Regions from separate parts of the Streptomyces sp. NPDC059247 genome, predicted to be linked through region 4. Evidence: riboswitches for the same ligand, from Rfam matches in the RefSeq annotation. Region 4 holds a riboswitch; each other region holds the start of a gene.
The links. A riboswitch is a leader RNA that binds a small molecule or an ion and turns the genes downstream of it on or off. The one in region 4 is predicted to bind cobalamin.

Region 1 (4,504 bases), on a different contig from region 4:
CCGGGGGTGAGCTTGGCGAGGTCGGCGACGTCCGAGTGGAGGTCGACCTCCTCGACGGTCCAGGTGTTCTTGATCGCGTCCCGGTAGCGCTCGTAGAAGTCGGGGTAGCGCATCGGGCGGAGGGTCAGCTCGAAGCCCGGGTCGAGGAGGTTCTTCTGTTCGTCGGTGCTCATCACTGGCAGGCCTCGCAGGACTCGGGGTTTTCCAGGGAGCAGGCGACCGCGTCGGGGTCGGCGGCCTGCTGGACGGGGATGGTGGCCGGGGCGGCGGCCGACGCCTGGGCGGCGCGGGCGATCCGGGTCGCCGGGCGCGAACGCAGGTAGTACGTGGTCTTCAGACCCTGCTTCCAGGCGTACGCGTACATCGACGACAGCTTGCCGATGGTGGGCGTCTCCAGGAACAGGTTCAGCGACTGCGACTGGTCCAGGAACGGGGTCCGGGCGGCGGCCATGTCGATCAGACCGCGCTGCGGGATCTCCCAGGCGGTGCGGTACAGCTCGCGCACCTCGGCCGGGACCCAGGTGAAGTCGGCGATCGAGCCGTTGGAGTCGCGCAGCGCCTCACGGGTCTGCGCGTCCCACACGCCGAGCTTCTTCAGCTCGGTGACCAGGTACGAGTTGACCTGGAGGAACTCGCCGGACAGCGTCTCGCGCTTGAACAGGTTGGAGACCTGCGGCTCGATGCACTCGTAGACACCGGCGATCGACGCGATGGTCGCGGTCGGCGCGATGGCGAGGAGGAGGCTGTTGCGCATCCCGGTGGCGGCGATCCGCGCGCGCAGCGCCGTCCAGCGCTCCGGCCAGTTCAGCTCCACGTCGTAGTGGTCCGGGTGCAGCACGCCCCGGGCGGTACGGGTGGCCTCCCAGGCGGGGACCGGACCGTTGCGCTCGGCGAGGTCGGCGGACGCCTCGTACGCGGCGAGCATGATCCGCTCGGCGATCCGGGTGGAGAGCGCGCGGGCCTCGGGGGAGTCGAACGGCAGCTTCAGCTGGAAGAAGACGTCCTGGAGGCCCATCGCGCCCAGGCCCACCGGCCGCCAGCGGGCGTTGGAGCGGCCCGCCTGCTCGGTCGGGTAGAAGTTGATGTCGACGACCCGGTCGAGGAAGGTGACGGCCGTGCGGACGGTGGCGTCCAGCCGCTCCCAGTCGATGCCGCCGTCGGCGACGAACGAGCCGAGGTTGACCGAGCCGAGGTTGCAGACGGCGGTCTCGCCGTCGTCGGTGACCTCCAGGATCTCCGTGCAGAGGTTGGAGGAGTGGACGGTGTGACCGGGCAGGGCGGTCTGGTTGGCCGTCCGGTTCGAGGCGTCCTTGAAGGTCATCCAGCCGTTGCCGGTCTGGGCCAGGGTCCGCATCATCCGGCCGTACAGGTCACGGGCGGGCATGGTCTTGCGGGCCAGGCCCGCCGCCTCGGCCTTGCGGTAGGCGGCGTCGAACTCCTCGCCCCACAGGTCGACCAGCTCGGGCACGTCCGCCGGGGAGAACAGCGACCACTCGGCGTCCGCGTTGACCCGGCGCATGAACTCGTCCGGGATCCAGTGCGCCAGGTTCAGGTTGTGGGTGCGGCGCTGGTCCTCGCCGGTGTTGTCGCGGAGCTCCAGGAACTCCTCGATGTCGGCGTGCCAGGTCTCCAGGTAGACGGCGGCGGCGCCCTTGCGGCGACCGCCCTGGTTCACGGCGGCGACGGAGGCGTCGAGGGTCTTCAGGAACGGCACGATGCCGTTGGAGTGCCCGTTGGTGCCGCGGATCAGCGAGCCCCGGGCGCGGATGCGGGAGTACGAGAGGCCGATGCCACCCGCGTGCTTGGAGAGCCGCGCCACCTGGTGGTAGCGGTCGTAGATGGAGTCCAGCTCGTCCTGGGGGGAGTCCAGGAGGTAGCAGGAGGACATCTGCGGGTGGCGGGTGCCGGAGTTGAAGAGCGTCGGGGAGGACGGCAGGTAGTCGAGGCGGCTCATCAGACCGTAGAGGGCCGCGACCTCGTCGAGGGCGCGGGAGCCGTCGTCCTCGGCGAGACCGCAGGCCACGCGCAGCATGAAGTGCTGGGGGGTCTCGATCACCTTGCGGGTGATCGGGTGGCGCAGCAGGTAGCGCGAGTAGAGGGTCCGCAGGCCGAAGTAGCCGAAGCGGTCGTCGCCCGCCGGGTCGATCGTCGCGTCGAGCCGGTCGGCGTGGGCGGCGACGAGGTCGGCGGTGCGGTCGGCGATCAGGCCCTCGCGGTGGCCGACGGCCACGGACGCGGAGAAGGCGACGGAACCCTGGGAGGCGGCCTCGTCGGCGATGGTGATCGTCAGGAGCCGGGCGGCGAGCCGGGAGTACGCGGGGTCCTCGGCGATCAGCCCGGCAGCCGCCTCGGTGGCCAGCTCGCGCAGCTCCGCCTCGTCCGCGGCGGCGCTGCGACCGCGGAGCGCGGCGGCGGCGACCTTGCCGGGGTCGGTGTCGGGGAGGTCGGCGGTGAGGGCGGTCAGGGTCCGCAGCAGTACGGTCCCGGGGGCGTCGCTCTCGATCGCGGAAGCCTCGGCGGACGCCGGATGGGCGGGCGCGATGGTCACGTGGGGGCTCTCCCTCGCTCGGCTCGGGGCCGCGGCGGGAAGGCGGGCGGACGGCTTTCCGGGCAGGCCGGAGGCGCCGCGTCCACCGGCCCATTCCGCGAGGCCCGGACGTCTGTGGCACCCGGAACGGACGGACCGGGCGCACTGCCGGCAGGTCTTCGGACTCACGTCGTGCGGACGTCGTATCCGTACGAAGCACACCGTTGCGGGACAGTTCCGGATTCGCGCCGGATTCCCCTGCGTCGACAGCGAGCACGAGCATACATGTGGGGGGCGCCGCTTGCGGCACCCCCCACATGTTGTGTCGCGCCGTGGCCTCAGAACTCCAGGGCGTAGGTGCGCAGGAGGTGGTCGGAGACCGGCGCCCAGTCCCGTTCGGGGGTGCGGACGAAGCCCATCCGTTCGTAGATCCGGTGGGCGGAGACCATGAGGTCGGCCGTGGAGAGCACCAGCCGGACGCATCCGGGGAGGGCCCGCGCCCGGTCGGCGCAGGCCCGGACGAGGGCCTCGCCGACGCCCCTGCCCCGGGCGTCCGGGGCGACCACGAGCATCCGGAACTCGGCCTCGCCCGCGACGGCGATGTCCGCCCAGGGGGTGCCGCCGGGGGCGAAGGTCACTCCGCCGACGATCCGGCCGTCGGCGTCGACGGCGACGAGGACCTCGGCCTCGCGGGCCCGCCGGGCGGTGTCGCGGAGCACGTCCAGATAGAAGTCGTCCTCGCCGTGCAGCAGCAGCCCGTCGTTCAGATAGGTCAGCCCGGTGAGGTCGCCGAGCTCCGCGTGTTCCTCGGGCCGTACCGCCCTGATCGTGAAGTCCATGGAGGCAGTGTGCCTCCCCGGGGGCACGGGGGAGGGGCCCGGGTTCCCTCGCGGGAGTCCCGGGCCCCTCGGGCGCGGCGGCGGGTCGGTGGCCTCCGGTCGATGGCTTCCGGTCAGTTGCTTCCGGTCGATGGCCTCCGGTCAATGGTTTCCGGTCAGTGGCCTCCGGCGCCGACCGGCGGGAGGTCCTTGACGCCGCGGTCGCCCGCGTCGGCCGTGTAGTCGCCCGGGGAGGTCTCGTCGACGCCGTCGGGGGCCTTGAGGGCCTTGAGGACGAAGGTGAGGACCACGGTCACGAGGAGGTTGAGGACGAAGGCGGTGAGGCCGATGTAGCCGATCTCGCCGATGCCGGGTATCTCCGCGGAGGAGCCGCCGAAGTGCTTCTGGGTGGGGCTGGCGACGCCGTACGCGGCGACCGTGCCGTAGACCATGCCGACGGCCCAGCCCCCGAGCAGGGCCCAGCGGTGGAACCAGCGGGTGAACAGGCCGCCGACCAGGGCCGGGAAGGTCTGCAGGATCCAGATGCCGCCGAGCAGCTGGAAGTTGATCGCGACCGTCTTGTCCATGGTGAGGACGAAGGCGAGGGCGCCGACCTTGACCAGGAGGGAGACCAGCTTGGAGATCTTGGTCTCCTGGGCGGGGGTCGCGTCCGGTCTGATGAAGTCCTTGTAGATGTTGCGGGTGAAGAGGTTGGCGGCGGCGATGGACATGATCGCGGCCGGGACGAGCGCGCCGATGCCGATGGCGGCGAACGCGACGCCCGCGAACCAGTCGGGGAACATCGTCTCGAAGAGCTGCGGGATGGCGAGCTGGCCGTTCTTCACCTGGATGCCCGCGGCGATGGCCATGAAGCCGAGCAGCGCGAGCAGGCCCAGCATCAGCGAGTACAGCGGCAGGATGGTGGTGTTGCGGCGGATGACCTCGCGGCTCTTCGACGACAGCGTCGCCGTGATGGAGTGCGGGTACATGAAGAGCGCGAGCGCCGAGCCGAGCGCGAGCGTCGCGTACGTCCACTGGCCCGCCTCGCCGGGCACCAGCGTGCCGCGCGGCTTGTCGGTGGCCGGGTTGGTCTGCGCGTACGCCTCGCCCGCCCTGGCGAAGATCTCGTCGAAGCCGCCCAGCTTGATCGGGATGTAGA
Region 2 (4,504 bases), on a different contig from region 4:
GGACGCTCCTCCAGACCGAGGTCGTGGTCGAGCCGGGCCGCCTGGATCAGCGTCCAGATCTGGGCGCGGATCGCGGGCAGCTTCGCCGGGTCCATGGAGGAGATCTGCGCGTACTCGTCGAGGAGCTGCTCCAGGCGCGCGATGTCGCCGTAGGAGTCGGCGCGGGCCATCGGCGGCACCAGGTGGTCGACGAGCGTGGCGTGCGCCCGCCGCTTGGCCTGGGTGCCCTCGCCGGGGTCGTTGACGAGGAACGGGTAGACCAGCGGCAGGTCGCCGAGGGCCGCGTCGGGGCCGCAGGCGGCCGACAGGCCCGCGTTCTTGCCGGGCAGCCACTCCAGGTTGCCGTGCTTGCCCAGGTGGACCATGGCGTCGGCGCCGAAGCCGCCGTCGTCCGCGCGGGCCGCGATCCACCGGTACGCCGCCAGGTAGTGGTGCGAGGGCGGCAGGTCAGGGTCGTGGTAGATCGCGATCGGGTTCTCGCCGAAGCCGCGCGGCGGCTGGATCAGGACGAGGAGGTTCCCGCGCCGCAGCGCGGCGAGGACGATGTCGCCCTCCGGGTTGCGGGAGCGGTCGACGAACATCTCGCCGGGGGCGGGCCCCCAGTGCTCCTCGACGCTCTCGCGCAGCCCGGCGGGGAGCTCCGCGTACCACCGCCGGTAGTCGGCGGCCGGGATGCGGACCGGGTTCTTCGCCAACTGCTCCTCGGTCAGCCAGTCCTGGTCGTGGCCGCCCGCCTCGATGAGCGCGTAGATCAGCTCGTCGCCGTCGCCGGAGACCAGACCGGGCAGCTCGTCGGCGGGCCCGAAGTCGTACCCCTCGGCGATCAGACGGCGCAGCAGGGAGACGGCGGAGGCGGGGGTGTCGAGGCCGACCGCGTTGCCGATGCGGGAGTGCTTCGTCGGGTACGCGGAGAGGACGAGCGCCAGCCTCTTGTCGGCGTTCGGGATGTGCCGCAGCCGGGCGTGCCGTACGGCGGTCCCGGCGACCCGGGCCGCCCGCTCGGGGTCGGCGACGTACGAGGGCAGTCCGTCCTCGTCGATCTCCTTGAAGGAGAACGGGACGGTGATGAGCCGCCCGTCGAACTCGGGGACGGCGACCTGGCTCGCCGCGTCCAGCGGCGACAGGCCCTCGTCGCTCTCCTCCCACGCGGCGCGCGAGGAGGTCAGGCAGAGCGCCTGGAGGATCGGCACGTCGAGCCCGGCCAGCGCGCCCGCGTCCCAGGCCTCCTCGTCGCCGCCCGCCTGCGCCTCGGCCGGCTTGGTGCCGCCCGCCGCGAGGACCGTGGTGACGATCGCGTCGGCGGTGCGCAGCCGGTCGAGCAGCTCCGGCTCGGGGGCCCGCAGGGACGCCACGTACAGCGGGAGGGCCTGTGCGCCCGCGTCCTCGACCGCCGCGCACAGGGCGTCGACGAAGCCGGTGTTCCCGCTCATGTGGTGGGCGCGGTAGTAGAGCACCGCGACGGTCGGGCCGTCCGTCGTACGGGCGGTCCGCTCCAGCGGGCCCCAGGTGGGGGCCCCGGCCGGGGCCTCGAAGCCGTGGCCGGTGAGCAGGACGGTGTCGGAGAGGAAGCGGGCGAGCTGCTCCAGGTTCGCCGGGCCGCCGTGCGCGAGATAGGCGTGGGCCTCGGTGGCGACGCCGACGGGGACGGTGGACGCCTCCATCAGCTGGGCGTCGGGGGCCTGTTCGCCGCTGAGGACGACCACCGGCAGTCCGGCGGCGCGGACCGCGTCCAGGCCCTCCTGCCAGGAGCGGAGCCCGCCCAGGAGGCGGACGACGACGAGGTCGGCGCCCTCCAGGAGACCGGGCAGATCGGCCAGCGGGAGCCGGGCGGGGTTGGCGAAGCGGTACTCCACCGGTCCGCCGGCCGCGCGGGCACTGAGCAGGTCGGTGTCGGAGTGCGACAGCAGCAGGAGCATGGCTACGCAGGCCTTCCTCGGGGTGGTCCGCGCCCCGGGTGGTCGTGTGGACGGCGGGAGTTCCTGGCTCGCCCTCCCGATCGTGCCGGGCGGGCTCACAGTGGCGGGACCGCGCCGGAATCGCACCGGGCTTCCTCCCCGGGGTCCTGGGACCCCATGCCGTCTGCATAGTAGAACGTGCCGTCGGCGGGCCGGGCCCGGCGTCGCAGTCGCCCGGATCACACCCGGGGGCCGCCCGGTCCCCCGTCGGTATGCTCGCCGCCATGCCGCCCACCCCGCTCCCGCCGCCCGCGCCGGGCGCGCCCCGCACCCGGGACCGCGGCGACGCGTGCCCGGGAGCGCTGCGCCTGCACTCCGCCGACGACGGCGGTCTCGCCCGACTCCGGCTCCCCGGGGGCCGTCTGACCGCCCCTCAGGTGGAGGTCCTGGCGGCGGCGGCGGAGGACCTGGGCGACGGCCGGATCAGCGTCACCTCGCGCGGCAACGCGGAGCTGCGCGGCCTCCCGGACGACTGCGGGTCCGCGCTCGCCGACCGGCTCGCCCCGGCGGGCCTGCTGCCCTCCCCCCGGCACGAACGCGTCCGCAACATCGTCGCCTCGCCCACCGCGGGACTCGACGGACTCGGCCACGGCGACGTGCAGTTGTGGGCCCGCGCGCTGGACCGCGCCCTGTGCGCCGAGCCCCGCGCGGTGGCGCTCTCCGGCCGCTTCCTGTTCGTCCTGGACGACGGGCGCGGAGACGTCGCCGGACTCGGCGGCGATGTGACCTTGGTCGCAGCGCCCGGCGGCACCGCCCTGCTGCGGCTGGGCCCCCGGACCTTCAGGACCGGCGCCGCCGACGCCGTCCCGGCGGCCCTGGCCGCCGCCCTCGCCTTCCTCGACGCCGCCGACGCCGCCGGGACCGGGGCCTGGCGCCCCCGGGAACTGCCCGAGGCGCACGCACCGGACTGGGCCGGAGCACTGGCCCGCGCCGGGATCGCCGCCGGGCCCGTCTCCGTACCCCCGCCGCCGGTGTCACCGCCGCCCCCGCCGGGCGAGCTGCCCGGCGGCACTCCGCACGTCCTCGCCCCGCTGGGCAGGCTCACCGCCGCCCAACTGCGGGCCCTGCTGCCCGCCGACGAGGTCCGGCTCACGCCCTGGCGCGGCGCGGTCGTCGTCGGCGCGGGCCCCGGGCGGCTGCCCGCGCTCGCCGCGCACGGCCTGATCACCCGGCCCGGCGCGCCCGGCGCCGGGGTCACCGTCTGCACCGGACGGCCCGGCTGCGCCAAGTCCCTCGCCGATGTGCGGGCCGACGCGCTCGCCGCGCCCCCGGGCCCGCTGCCGGTGCACTACTCCGGCTGCGCCCGGCGCTGCGGGCACCCGCACGGCGCCCGTACCGAAGCCGTCGCCACCGGTGACGACACCTACCTGGTGGACGGCGTCCCCACCCCCCGCGCCGCCCTGTCCGAGGCCGTCGCGGCGGCCCGCCACCCGGCGACCCACACGAGATGAGCGAGAGCACCACGATGTTCGACTACGAGAAGGACGGGGCGGAGATCTACCGCCGGTCCTTTGCCACGATCCGCGCCGAGGCGGACCTCTCGGGCCTGCCCGCCGACATCGCCCAGGTCGCGGTGCGCATGATCCACGCCTGCGGGATGACCGACCTCGTCCAGGACATCGCGTACTCCCCGGACGTCGTCACCCGCGCCCGCGCCGCGCTGCGCGCCGGGGCGCCGATCCTCTGCGACGCCCAGATGGTCGCCAGCGGCGTCACCCGCAAGCGGCTGCCCGCCGACAACGAGGTGATCTGCGCGCTCTCCGACCCGGCCGTGCCGGGCCTCGCCGCCGAACTTGGCACCACCCGCTCCGCCGCCGCCCTCGAACTGTGGCGGGACCGCCTCGAAGGCTCCGTCGTCGCCATCGGCAACGCGCCCACCGCCCTCTTCCACCTCCTGGAGATGGTCGCGAAGGGCGGGCCCCGCCCGGCCGCCGTCCTCGGCATACCCGTCGGGTTCATCGGCGCCGCCGAGTCCAAGGACGCCCTCGCCGCCCAGGACCTGGGCCTCGACTACCTCGTCGTCCGGGGCAGGCGCGGCGGCAGCGCCATGACGGCCGCCGCCCTCAACGCCCTCGCCCACGAAGCGGAGATCCAGGCATGAGCACCGCACCGCGCACCCCGGGCAGGCTGTACGGGGTCGGGCTCGGGCCCGGCGACCCGGAGCTGATGACGCTGGCCGCCGTGCGGGCCATCGGGGAGGCCGACGTCGTCGCCTACCACTCGGCCCGCCACGGCCGGTCCATCGCCCGCTCCATCGCCGCCGCGCACCTGCGCGAGGACCACGTCGAGGAGCGGCTGATGTACCCGCTCACCGTGGAGACCACCGACCACCCCGGCGGCTACCGGGGCGCCCTGGACGACTTCTACGAGGAGGCCGCCGCCCGGCTCGCCGCCCACCTCGACGCGGGCCGCACCGTCGCCGTGCTCGCCGAGGGCGACCCCCTCTTCTACGGCTCCTACCAGCACATGCACAAGCGGCTCGCGGACCGCTACGACACCACCGTCATCCCCGGCGTCACCTCCGTCAGCGCCGCCGCCGCCCGGCTCGG
Region 3 (4,504 bases), on a different contig from region 4:
GCGGCGTCGACGTCGCGCCATTCGGAGGCGCCGAGGTGGGCGAGGCCGTCGGGGGAGGGCGGCGCGCCCTCGTCGCCCCGGTAGGCGGGGATCAGGACGGGGACCTTGCTCCGGTGGAAGAAGGGGAGGACGTTCAGCGGGTGTTCCCGGGTGGTGCCGAGGCCGTGCAGGGCGATGACCCAGGTGGTGCGGGGGGCGGCGGCCAGCCAGGCGGGCAGGGGGCCGAGTTCGCCGGGGATCTCGGTGTCCTCGTGGGGGATGCCGAGGGCGGAGGCCGGGGTGCCCCGGTGGAGCTGGGGGGTGAGGCGGACGCGGACTCCGGGGGCGACGACGCCCAGCTCGACCCGTTCCAGGCGCCGGACGACGGTGTCGGCGGTGTGCGGGACATGGTCGAGGACGGGGCCGACGACGGCGTGCAGGCCGTGGCCCTCGATGCCGTAGGTGCCGGGGCGCAGTGAGGCGAGGTCGCGGGTGAGGGTGATCTGTCCGGGACCGGTGGCGTGCACGGTCAGCCGGGGTTCCCCGGGCAGGGGACGTCCGGACGGTGCCTTGAGGACGGCATCGCTGGCGTACCGGCCGGCCGCGACCGCGACCGCGCCGACACCGAGCAGGGTGGTGACGGCCGCTGCCGTCGCTGTAGCCGGGCGCACGTTCCCAGTCTCGGCAGGGTGGCGGCGGGCTGCCACCGGACGGGGCCGACCGGGGGTCCGGGGAGCGGTCCCGGGGTCCCCCGGGGGAGTGACATGGGTCTCCTCAGGGGGGTCCCCCGGTCGGATGATCCGGTCCGGGGAGCGGAACCGGGTGGCGGGGGTGGAACCGGGACAGGTCGTACGTGCCCGGTGTCGTCCGGGATTACCCGGGGTTGCGGGGTGACCGCATCGTGGACAGCGGGTGCTCCGGAGCCATAAACGGAATCTGTTGACACCGGATAGAGACACCGTCGCGCCCTACCCAGTTCACCTTCCGTTCACCCAGGTTGCTTACGTTCGGCTGGCCACTGACGTCAAACGATTGCCTGGGTAAATGGAACACATCACGCTGCTGCTCGCCATTGTGGTCGTGACAGCTCTCGTGTTCGATTTCACGAACGGTTTCCACGACACCGCGAACGCGATGGCCACGACCATCTCGACCGGTGCGCTCAAGCCCAAGACGGCGGTGGCCATGTCCGCCGTGCTCAACCTCGTCGGCGCGTTCCTGTCCGTGGAGGTCGCCAAGACGATCTCCGGCGGGATCATCAACGAAGAGGGCATCCGAACAGAGGTGATCTTCGCCGCGCTGGTCGGCGCGATCCTGTGGAACCTGCTGACCTGGCTCCTGGGCCTGCCGTCCAGCTCCTCCCACGCCCTCTTCGGCGGCCTCATCGGCGCCGCGGTCATGTCGGCCGGCTGGTCGGCCGTGAACGGCCCGACGATCATCACCAAGGTGCTGATCCCGGCCATCGCCGCCCCGCTCGTCGCCGGTCTCGCCGCGATGCTGGCGACCCGCCTGACGTACAAGATCGGCGCGAAGACCGAGCAGAAGCACACCGCCAAGGGCTACCGGGTCGGCCAGATCGCCTCCGCCGGTCTCGTCTCGCTGGCCCACGGCACCAACGACGCCCAGAAGACGATGGGCATCATCACCCTGGCGCTGGTCACCCAGGGCGTCGTCGCCCCCGGTGCCAACCCGCCCTTCTGGGTCATCGTCTCCGCCGGTGTCGCGATCGCCCTCGGCACCTACCTCGGCGGCTGGCGCATCATCCGCACCATGGGCAAGGGCCTCACCGACCTCCAGCCGCAGCAGGGCTTCACCGCCCAGACCAGCGCCGCGACGGTCATCCTGGCCTCCTCGCACCTCGGCTTCTCCCTCTCCACCACCCAGTCCTGCTCGGGTGCCGTGATGGGTGCCGGTCTCGGCCGCAAGGGCGGTGTCGTCCGCTGGTCGACCGCGACCCGGATGTTCGTCGCCTGGGGCCTGACCCTGCCCGCCGCGGGTCTGGTCGGCGCCGGTGCCGAGTTCCTCACCAAGCAGGGCCCCTGGGGCATCGCCGCCACCGCGGCCGTCCTGGTCGGCGGCTCGGCCTACATCTGGGTGCTGTCCCGCCGCAAGCCGGTCGACCACCACAACGTCAACGAGGTCGAGTCCGACGCCCCGGCGGAGCCCGCGGGCGTGGTGACCACCGCGATGGCCGCCGTCACCCCGCCGCCGCCGGCCGGCTCCTTCGCCGCCGTCACGGACGCGGACCTGAAGACGACCATCCCGGCCCCGGCCCCCATCGACCCGTCCGCTCCCCCGGCCTCCGCCGCAGCGGTGTAAGGAACGAACGACATGAAGATCGACTGGGCGGCCCTCGGCTCCGTGTTCGGAGTCAGCCTCGTGGCCACGCTCGCCCTCGTGGGCCTCTTCACCCTCGGCATCGTCGGCCTCTCCAAGCAGGAGCAGGCCGCCGCCCGGGGCGGCTCCGCCGTCCTGGCCCGCACCGGCGCCTACGCCTGCTTCGCCCTGTGCGTGGCGGCCGTGTCGTACGGCATCTACCTGATCGTCGCCTGACGGTCCACGCCCCCCGGAGGCCGGGTGGCCGCACCTCGTGTGCGGCCACCCGGCCTCCGCGCGTCCGGGCCGTGTCTGTGGTGCTCCGCACAGTGACCCGTCGCAGGTCAAGGTGAGTTGACGGCTGTTCTCGGGGCGTGGTGGACTGCCGGGGCCAAGACGGCGGCAGAAGAGGAAGTCCGGTGCGAATCCGGCGCGGTCCCGCCACTGTGACCGGATCCGAGGGGTCCGGGAGCCAGGAACTCTCGCCGCCGGTGACGTCGATCCAGGGCGCGGACCCTGAGTGAGGACGGAGCGCCATGCCCGGCCGCCCCAGTACCACCGGTGTGTTCGCGTGCGGCGCCGCCGCCGGTCTCGCCGTGGACCTGCTCGTCGGCGACCCCCGGAGGGGCCATCCCGTCGCCGCGTTCGGCCGGGCCGCCGCCGCCGTCGAGGACCGCCTCCACCACGACCACCGGGGCTGGGGCACCCTGCACACCGCCGTCTGCGCCGGGACCGCCGCGGCCCTGGGCGCCCTCGCCGCGCGGACCGTGCGGAACCGGCCGTCCGCCGCCGTCGCCCTCACCGCCGTCTCCGTCTGGGCCGTGGTCGGCGGGACGACCCTGGGCCGGGAGGCCCGCGCGATCGGCGGGGCGCTGGCCGCCGGGGACCTGGAGGTGGCCCGGGAGCGGCTGCCGCACCTGTGCGGGCGCGACCCGCAGTCCCTGGACGGGCCCGCGATGGCCCGCGCCGTCGTCGAGTCCGTCGCCGAGAACACCTCCGACGCCGTGGTCGGCGCCCTGTTCTGGGGCGCGGTCGCGGGCGTGCCGGGGCTGCTCGGCTTCCGTGCCGTCAACACCCTGGACGCGATGGTCGGCCACAAGTCCGCGCGGCACCGCCGCTTCGGCTGGGCCTCGGCCCGGCTCGACGACCTCGCGGGCTGGCCCGGCGCCCGGCTGACGGCCGTCCTCGCCACCGTCGCGGGCGGGGACCCGCGCGGGTCCGTACGGGCCTGGCGGGCGGACGCGGCGCGCCACCCCAGCCCCAACGCGGGCCCCGTCGAGGCGTCCTTCGCGGGCGCGCTCGGCGTACGGCTCGGCGGCACCCTCGCGTACGGCGGCCGGGTCGAGCACCGGCCGGTGCTCAACGCGACGGGCCGGGCCGTCGAGGTGCCCGACATCGAACGGGCGGTCCGGCTGTCCCGCCGGGTCACCGCGCTCACCCTGGCCGTCTGCGTGGGCGGCCGGATACTGACCGACACCGTGAAGCGGAGGACGAAGTGAGGGGTGGGGGGCTGCTGGTCGCCGGTACGACGTCCGACGCCGGGAAGAGCGTCGTGACGGCCGGGATCTGCCGCTGGCTGGTCCGCGAGGGCCTGAAGGTGGCGCCGTTCAAGGGACAGAACATGTCCCTGAACTCCTTCGTGACCCGCGAGGGCGCCGAGATAGGCCGGGCCCAGGCCATGCAGGCGCAGGCCGCCCGGGTGGAGCCGACGGCGCTGATGAACCCGGTGCTCCTCAAGCCGGGCGGCGACCGCTCCAGCCAGGTCGTCCTGATGGGCCGGCCGGTGGGCGAGATGAGCGCCCGGGGCTACCACGGCGGACGGCAGAAGGAGCTGTTCGAGCCGGTGATGGCCTGCCTGGAGGAGCTGCGGAGCACCTACGACGCGGTGATCTGCGAGGGCGCGGGCAGCCCCGCCGAGATCAATCTGCGGCGCACCGACATCGTCAACATGGGGGTCGCGCGGGCCGCGCGGCTGCCCGTCGTGGTGGTCGGCGACATCGACCGGGGCGGGGTCTTCGCCCAGTTCTTCGGCACGACGGCGCTGCTGGCCCCCGAGGACCAGGAACTGGTCGCCGGATACCTGGTGAACAAGTTCCGGGGCGATGTGAGCCTCCTCGAACCGGGCCTCGACATGCTGCACGGGCTGACCGGCCGCCGCACCTTCGGCGTCCTGCCGTACGCGCACGGCCTCGGCATCGACGAGGAGGAC
Region 4 (4,504 bases):
GTCAACTTCCTCGCCCACTACCTCCTCACCCATCTGCTGGAGCCCGCCCTGACCCGAGGCACCGGCGGCCGGGTCGTCAACGTGTCGTCCGCGCTGCACCGCACGGGCTCGATCCAGTGGAACGACCCCAACCGCACCCGCCGTTACTCCCGGCTCGCCGCCTACGCGCAGTCGCAGCTGGCCCTCACGGTCTTCGCCGCCGACCCGCGCGTCACCGCCGTCTCCGTGCACCCCGGCATCTGCGCCACCAGCCTCCTGCCGCTGTACGCGCACGAGGGCGAGGCCCCGGCGGAGGGCGCGGCGCACGTCGTACGGCTCTGCGACCCGGCGACCGAGATCGTGAACGGCGCCTACTACGACCGTGAGCACCGCGTCGCCCCCGCCCCCGCCGCCACCGAGGAACGCACGGTGAAGCGCCTCGGCAAGCTCGCCGGGCACCTCGTCGGCCACCCCGCCTGAGGGAGGCACCCGCAGGTCCCCGCGCCCGTGAGGAGAAGGCCCGCCGCGAGAAGGGGGCGAACCACGGCCGCGGGACCGGCGGGGGGCCGACCCACCGGGCGGGCGGCCCCCGCCCGCACCGGCCCGACCGGGTGCGCCGCCCGGACGGAACCGGCCCCGCCGAAGCGAACCACCCCGCCCCCGCCCCGCCCCACGGGGCGAGGACCGCCCCGCCCGGACCGACACGGGCCGCCCGCCGGACCCGGGCACCTCGCCCCGTCCGGACCGACCCTGGCCGCCCGCCCCGGTCGGCCCCACCGGACCCGGGCACCTCGCCCCGGCCGACCCGCCCGGGGCGGCCCCCGCCCTCCCCCGGGCGGGCCGCCCCCTCCCCCGTACCCCTGGAGGCATCGTGATCCCGCACCCCGCTCATCAACCCCCCGCTCCCGCACGGGCGTTCGTCTCCGGTGCGCCGGGGACGGGTGCGCTGGCCGAGCACGTCATCGCCACCCGGCAGGGCTCCTGGTGGACCGACCGTCCGGCGCGTCCTCGGGTCGTCGCCGTCACCTGCGGCGGCCACGCCCTCCTGGCCGGTGACCCGACCGCGCTCGTCCCTGCGGACCTGGCGCCGCTGGCCGGTCACCACGTGGAGGCGTCGGCGCGGTTCCTGCCGGTGCTCGCCGCCGCGTTCGACCGCCTGCACCCCTGGGACCGGATGCTGTACGTGCACCGCGAGCCCGGGATGGCGCCGCGCCTGCCGCGCGGGGTGACGGTCCGTCGGCTGGCGGCCGGGGACGCCCGCGCACTCGTCGCGGGCGCCCCCGACCTCGACCGCGTCCACGCGACCTGGGGCGGCCCGGCCGCGCTCGCCGCCTCGGGGCACGCCTGGGCGGCCTTCCGCAAGGGCCGGGTCCTCGCCGTGGCGTGCGCCCGGTTCACCGGGAGCCGGTACGAGGACGTGGCCTGCGCCACCGCCCCCGGGGAGCGGCGGCAGCACCTCGGCCTCGCCTGTGTCGAGGGCCTGACCGCCGATGTCGCCGCGCGCGGGCACACCGCGACCTGGAGCTGCTCGCGGGAGAACCGGGCGAGCCGTCTGCTCGGCTGGTCGGCCGGTTTCCGGCTGGTCCGGGAGTACGTCCACCACTCGACCGGGCCCTTCACCGCCACCACCGTCAGCGGGGCGTCAAATCTGCCCGCCGCCGCGTAAACACCGCGTTGCCCCGGGCCGGTCGGGGTGCTCCGGGGTCCTAGCGTCGGCGCCATGCAGCCTCCCGTCCGTACCCCCGCTCCCGGCCCCGCCCCCGTACCCGGTGCCTCCTCCGGCGTCCTGCACGACAGGGGATGGCCGGGCGAGGCCCGTGCGGCGGCCGTCTGCGCGGGCCTTCTGCTGGGGACGTCCCTGGGCGTCGACGCCGGGGCGTACGGGCTGCCGCTGTCCCACGCCCTCGGCTGGATCACGCTGTCGGCGCTGCTGTTCGTGGTCCTGCTGCCCGCCCGGGTCAGCCTGGCGCCGGGGCTGCTGACGGTCCGGGGGCCGTGGGTCACCAGGACGGTCCGCACCGACCGGCTCACGGCGGTCGCGTGGCCGACGGGCACCGCCCGGCGGCTGCGGCTGCGCGACGGGGAGGGCGTGTGGGCCGAGGTGGACCTGCGGGTCCTCCTGGACAATCCGGTCCTGTGGCTGAGGATCGAGTCCGCCGCGCTGGCGGCCCGGAGGCGGGGGACCCTGGCCCACGGGACGGCCGACCTGGCACGGCTCGCGCTCCGCGTCGACACCGAGACGACCCGCTCCGTCCTGAGGGCCTCGGGTCTGGGGTAGCGCCGGTCCGGCCGTGCGCAGGTCCGCCGGACAGGCGGGCCGGTCGGCCGCTGCTCGGCGGGGTCTCCGGAGAGAAGCCGGTCCCCGCCGTGGCCATGGCGGCGGGATCCGTCCCGGCTCCGCACCGGTCCTGCGGGGGCGTCCGCCCTCGCTCGCCCGGACCGCCCCGTGGTGGACGGCACGTAGGCTGGCGCGTGCAGCTGGTTCGCCCCGTCCGCCAGACGGGGGCGTCGCAAGAGGGAACCCGGTGGGAATCCGGGACTGCCCCGCAGCGGTGAGCGGGAACGACCGCCGTCATTACGCACTGGGTCCGAGACCGGACCTGGGAAGCGACGGCCACTAGGTGAACTCCCCCACGGGAGAACGCGCCCGCGAGTCCGAAGACCTGCCCGCTGTCCGCGCCCCGGACACCCCGTGCGCGCGGAACCGCCGAGCCGCGACTCGCGAAGGAGAGTTGACGTGGCAGATCCCGCCGTCACCGGCCTTGCCGCAGATCCCACCGACACCAGCCCCGCCCGTACTCCCGTTCCCCGTACGGAGAAGACCCCGGACGACTCCCGGGTGGTCCTCGCCCACATCATGAGCGACCACGACACCAATCTGTACGGCACCATCCACGGCGGGGTGATGATGAAGCTCATCGACGACGCCGCCGCGGCCTCCGCAGGGCGGCACGCCGGCGGGCCCGCCGTGACCGCGTCCGTCGACCGGATGACGTTCCTTGCCCCCGTACGGGCCGGGGACCTGCTGAGCGTGGAAGCCGGGCTCGAACGGGCCGGACGGACCTCCATGACCGTCGGCGTGCGGGTGACCGCCGAACGCTGGAACGACTCCGGTCCCGTCACCGAAGTGGCCACGGCCTTCCTCACCTTCGTGGCGATCGACGCGGACGGCGGTCCGCGTCCCGTGCCCGCCCTCGTCACGGCGCTGCCCGGCCTGTCCTGAGGGGGACGGGGCCGCCGTTCCTCCGGGGACCGCGGCCCCGTGCCGCACGGACCGGGTCAGGAACGTCCGGGATACGGATCAGGACAGGACCGTCCGGGATTCGGACAACATCCGGCGCACGCCCGGCGCGCCCCGTACCCTGGCGCGTGCAGCTGGTTCGCCCCGTCCGCCAGACGGGGGCGTCGCAAGAGGGAACCCGGTGGGAATCCGGGACTGCCCCGCAGCGGTGAGCGGGAACGACCGCCGTCATACGCACTGGATCCGAGACCGGACCTGGGAAGCGACGGCCACTAGGTGAACTCCCCCAGGGAGAACGCGCCCGCGAGTCCGAAGACCTGCCCGTTGCCCGCACGCGGACGATTCCGCGCGCGGTCATCCGGTGACCTCGAGGGCGGGTCGGCGACCATACGGGCGGACAGCCGTGCCATGCCGTGCACGCGCGCGTCCCTCCGTTTCCGGTCACTCCTTCCGTGTCTCGTCAGGTCTCCGGACCTCAGGGATCCATCTCGTGAAGGAGATCTCCGTGACCACGAAGTCAGCGGCCCCGGCCGCGCGCGCCACCGTGTACGGCTACCCCCGGCAGGGCCGTGACCGTGAACTCAAGAAGGCGGTCGAGGGCTACTGGAAGGGCCGGGTCACCGCCGACGCCCTGCACGCCACCGCCGCGGGACTGCGCCGGGCGAACTGGCTCGAACTCTCCGGGGCGGGCATCGCCGAGGTGCCGACCGGTGACTTCTCGTTCTACGACCACGTCCTGGACACCACCGTGATGGTGGGCGCGGTCCCCGCCCGGCACCGGGACGCCGTGGCCGCCGACGCCACCGACGGCTACTTCGCCATGGCCCGCGGCACCCAGGACGTCGCCCCGCTGGAGATGACCAAGTGGTTCGACACCAACTACCACTACCTGGTGCCCGAGCTGGGGCCCGACACCGTCTTCGTCGCGGACTCCGGCAAGCAGGTCGCGGAGCTGCGGGAGGCCCTCGCCCTGGGTCTGACCGCTCGTCCCGTCCTGGTCGGACCGGTCACCTACCTGCTCCTCGCCAAGCCCGCCCCCGGGGTGGCCGAGGACTTCCAGCCGCTGACCCTCCTGGACCGGCTCCTGCCCGTGTACGCCGAGGTCCTCGCGGACCTGCGCGCGGCGGGCGCGGAATGGGTGCAGCTCGACGAGCCCGCCCTCGTGCAGGACCGCACGCCCGCCGACCTGAACACCGCCGCCCGCGCCTACCGTGACCTCGGCGCCGTCGAGGACCGGCCGAAGATCCTCGTCGCCTCCTACTTCGACCGGCTCGGCGACGCCCT

Region 1: another riboswitch for cobalamin. It lies ahead of ACFXGN_RS11485 (ribonucleoside-diphosphate reductase subunit alpha); the one in region 4 lies ahead of ACFXGN_RS31370 (acyl-CoA thioesterase).
Region 2: another riboswitch for cobalamin. It lies ahead of cobN (cobaltochelatase subunit CobN); the one in region 4 lies ahead of ACFXGN_RS31370 (acyl-CoA thioesterase).
Region 3: another riboswitch for cobalamin. It lies ahead of ACFXGN_RS07385 (cobalamin biosynthesis protein); the one in region 4 lies ahead of ACFXGN_RS31370 (acyl-CoA thioesterase).

Annotation. Positions count from the first base shown of each region.
Region 1 covers NZ_JBHYZW010000004.1:355,181-359,684, reverse strand. The annotation lists gene ACFXGN_RS11490 (ribonucleotide-diphosphate reductase subunit beta) at 1-173, opposite strand, end outside; gene ACFXGN_RS11485 (ribonucleoside-diphosphate reductase subunit alpha) at 173-2,548, opposite strand; cobalamin riboswitch at 2,680-2,817, opposite strand; gene ACFXGN_RS11480 (GNAT family N-acetyltransferase) at 2,866-3,366, opposite strand; gene mctP (monocarboxylate uptake permease MctP) at 3,522-4,504, opposite strand, start outside.
Region 2 covers NZ_JBHYZW010000002.1:402,095-406,598, reverse strand. The annotation lists gene cobN (cobaltochelatase subunit CobN) at 1-1,916, opposite strand, end outside; cobalamin riboswitch at 1,951-2,095, opposite strand; gene ACFXGN_RS05740 (cobalamin biosynthesis protein CobG) at 2,168-3,406, shown strand; gene ACFXGN_RS05735 (precorrin-8X methylmutase) at 3,421-4,056, shown strand; gene ACFXGN_RS05730 (precorrin-2 C(20)-methyltransferase) at 4,053-4,504, shown strand, end outside.
Region 3 covers NZ_JBHYZW010000003.1:58,391-62,894, forward strand. The annotation lists gene ACFXGN_RS07370 (alpha/beta hydrolase) at 1-650, opposite strand, end outside; gene ACFXGN_RS07375 (anion permease) at 1,024-2,298, shown strand; gene ACFXGN_RS07380 (hypothetical protein) at 2,311-2,532, shown strand; cobalamin riboswitch at 2,657-2,800, shown strand; gene ACFXGN_RS07385 (cobalamin biosynthesis protein) at 2,832-3,794, shown strand; gene ACFXGN_RS07390 (cobyric acid synthase) at 3,791-4,504, shown strand, end outside.
Region 4 covers NZ_JBHYZW010000034.1:24,370-28,873, reverse strand. The annotation lists gene ACFXGN_RS31385 (SDR family NAD(P)-dependent oxidoreductase) at 1-459, shown strand, start outside; gene ACFXGN_RS31380 (GNAT family N-acetyltransferase) at 851-1,645, shown strand; gene ACFXGN_RS31375 (hypothetical protein) at 1,700-2,257, shown strand; cobalamin riboswitch at 2,492-2,644, shown strand; gene ACFXGN_RS31370 (acyl-CoA thioesterase) at 2,717-3,202, shown strand; cobalamin riboswitch at 3,389-3,539, shown strand; gene metE (5-methyltetrahydropteroyltriglutamate--homocysteine S-methyltransferase) at 3,726-4,504, shown strand, end outside.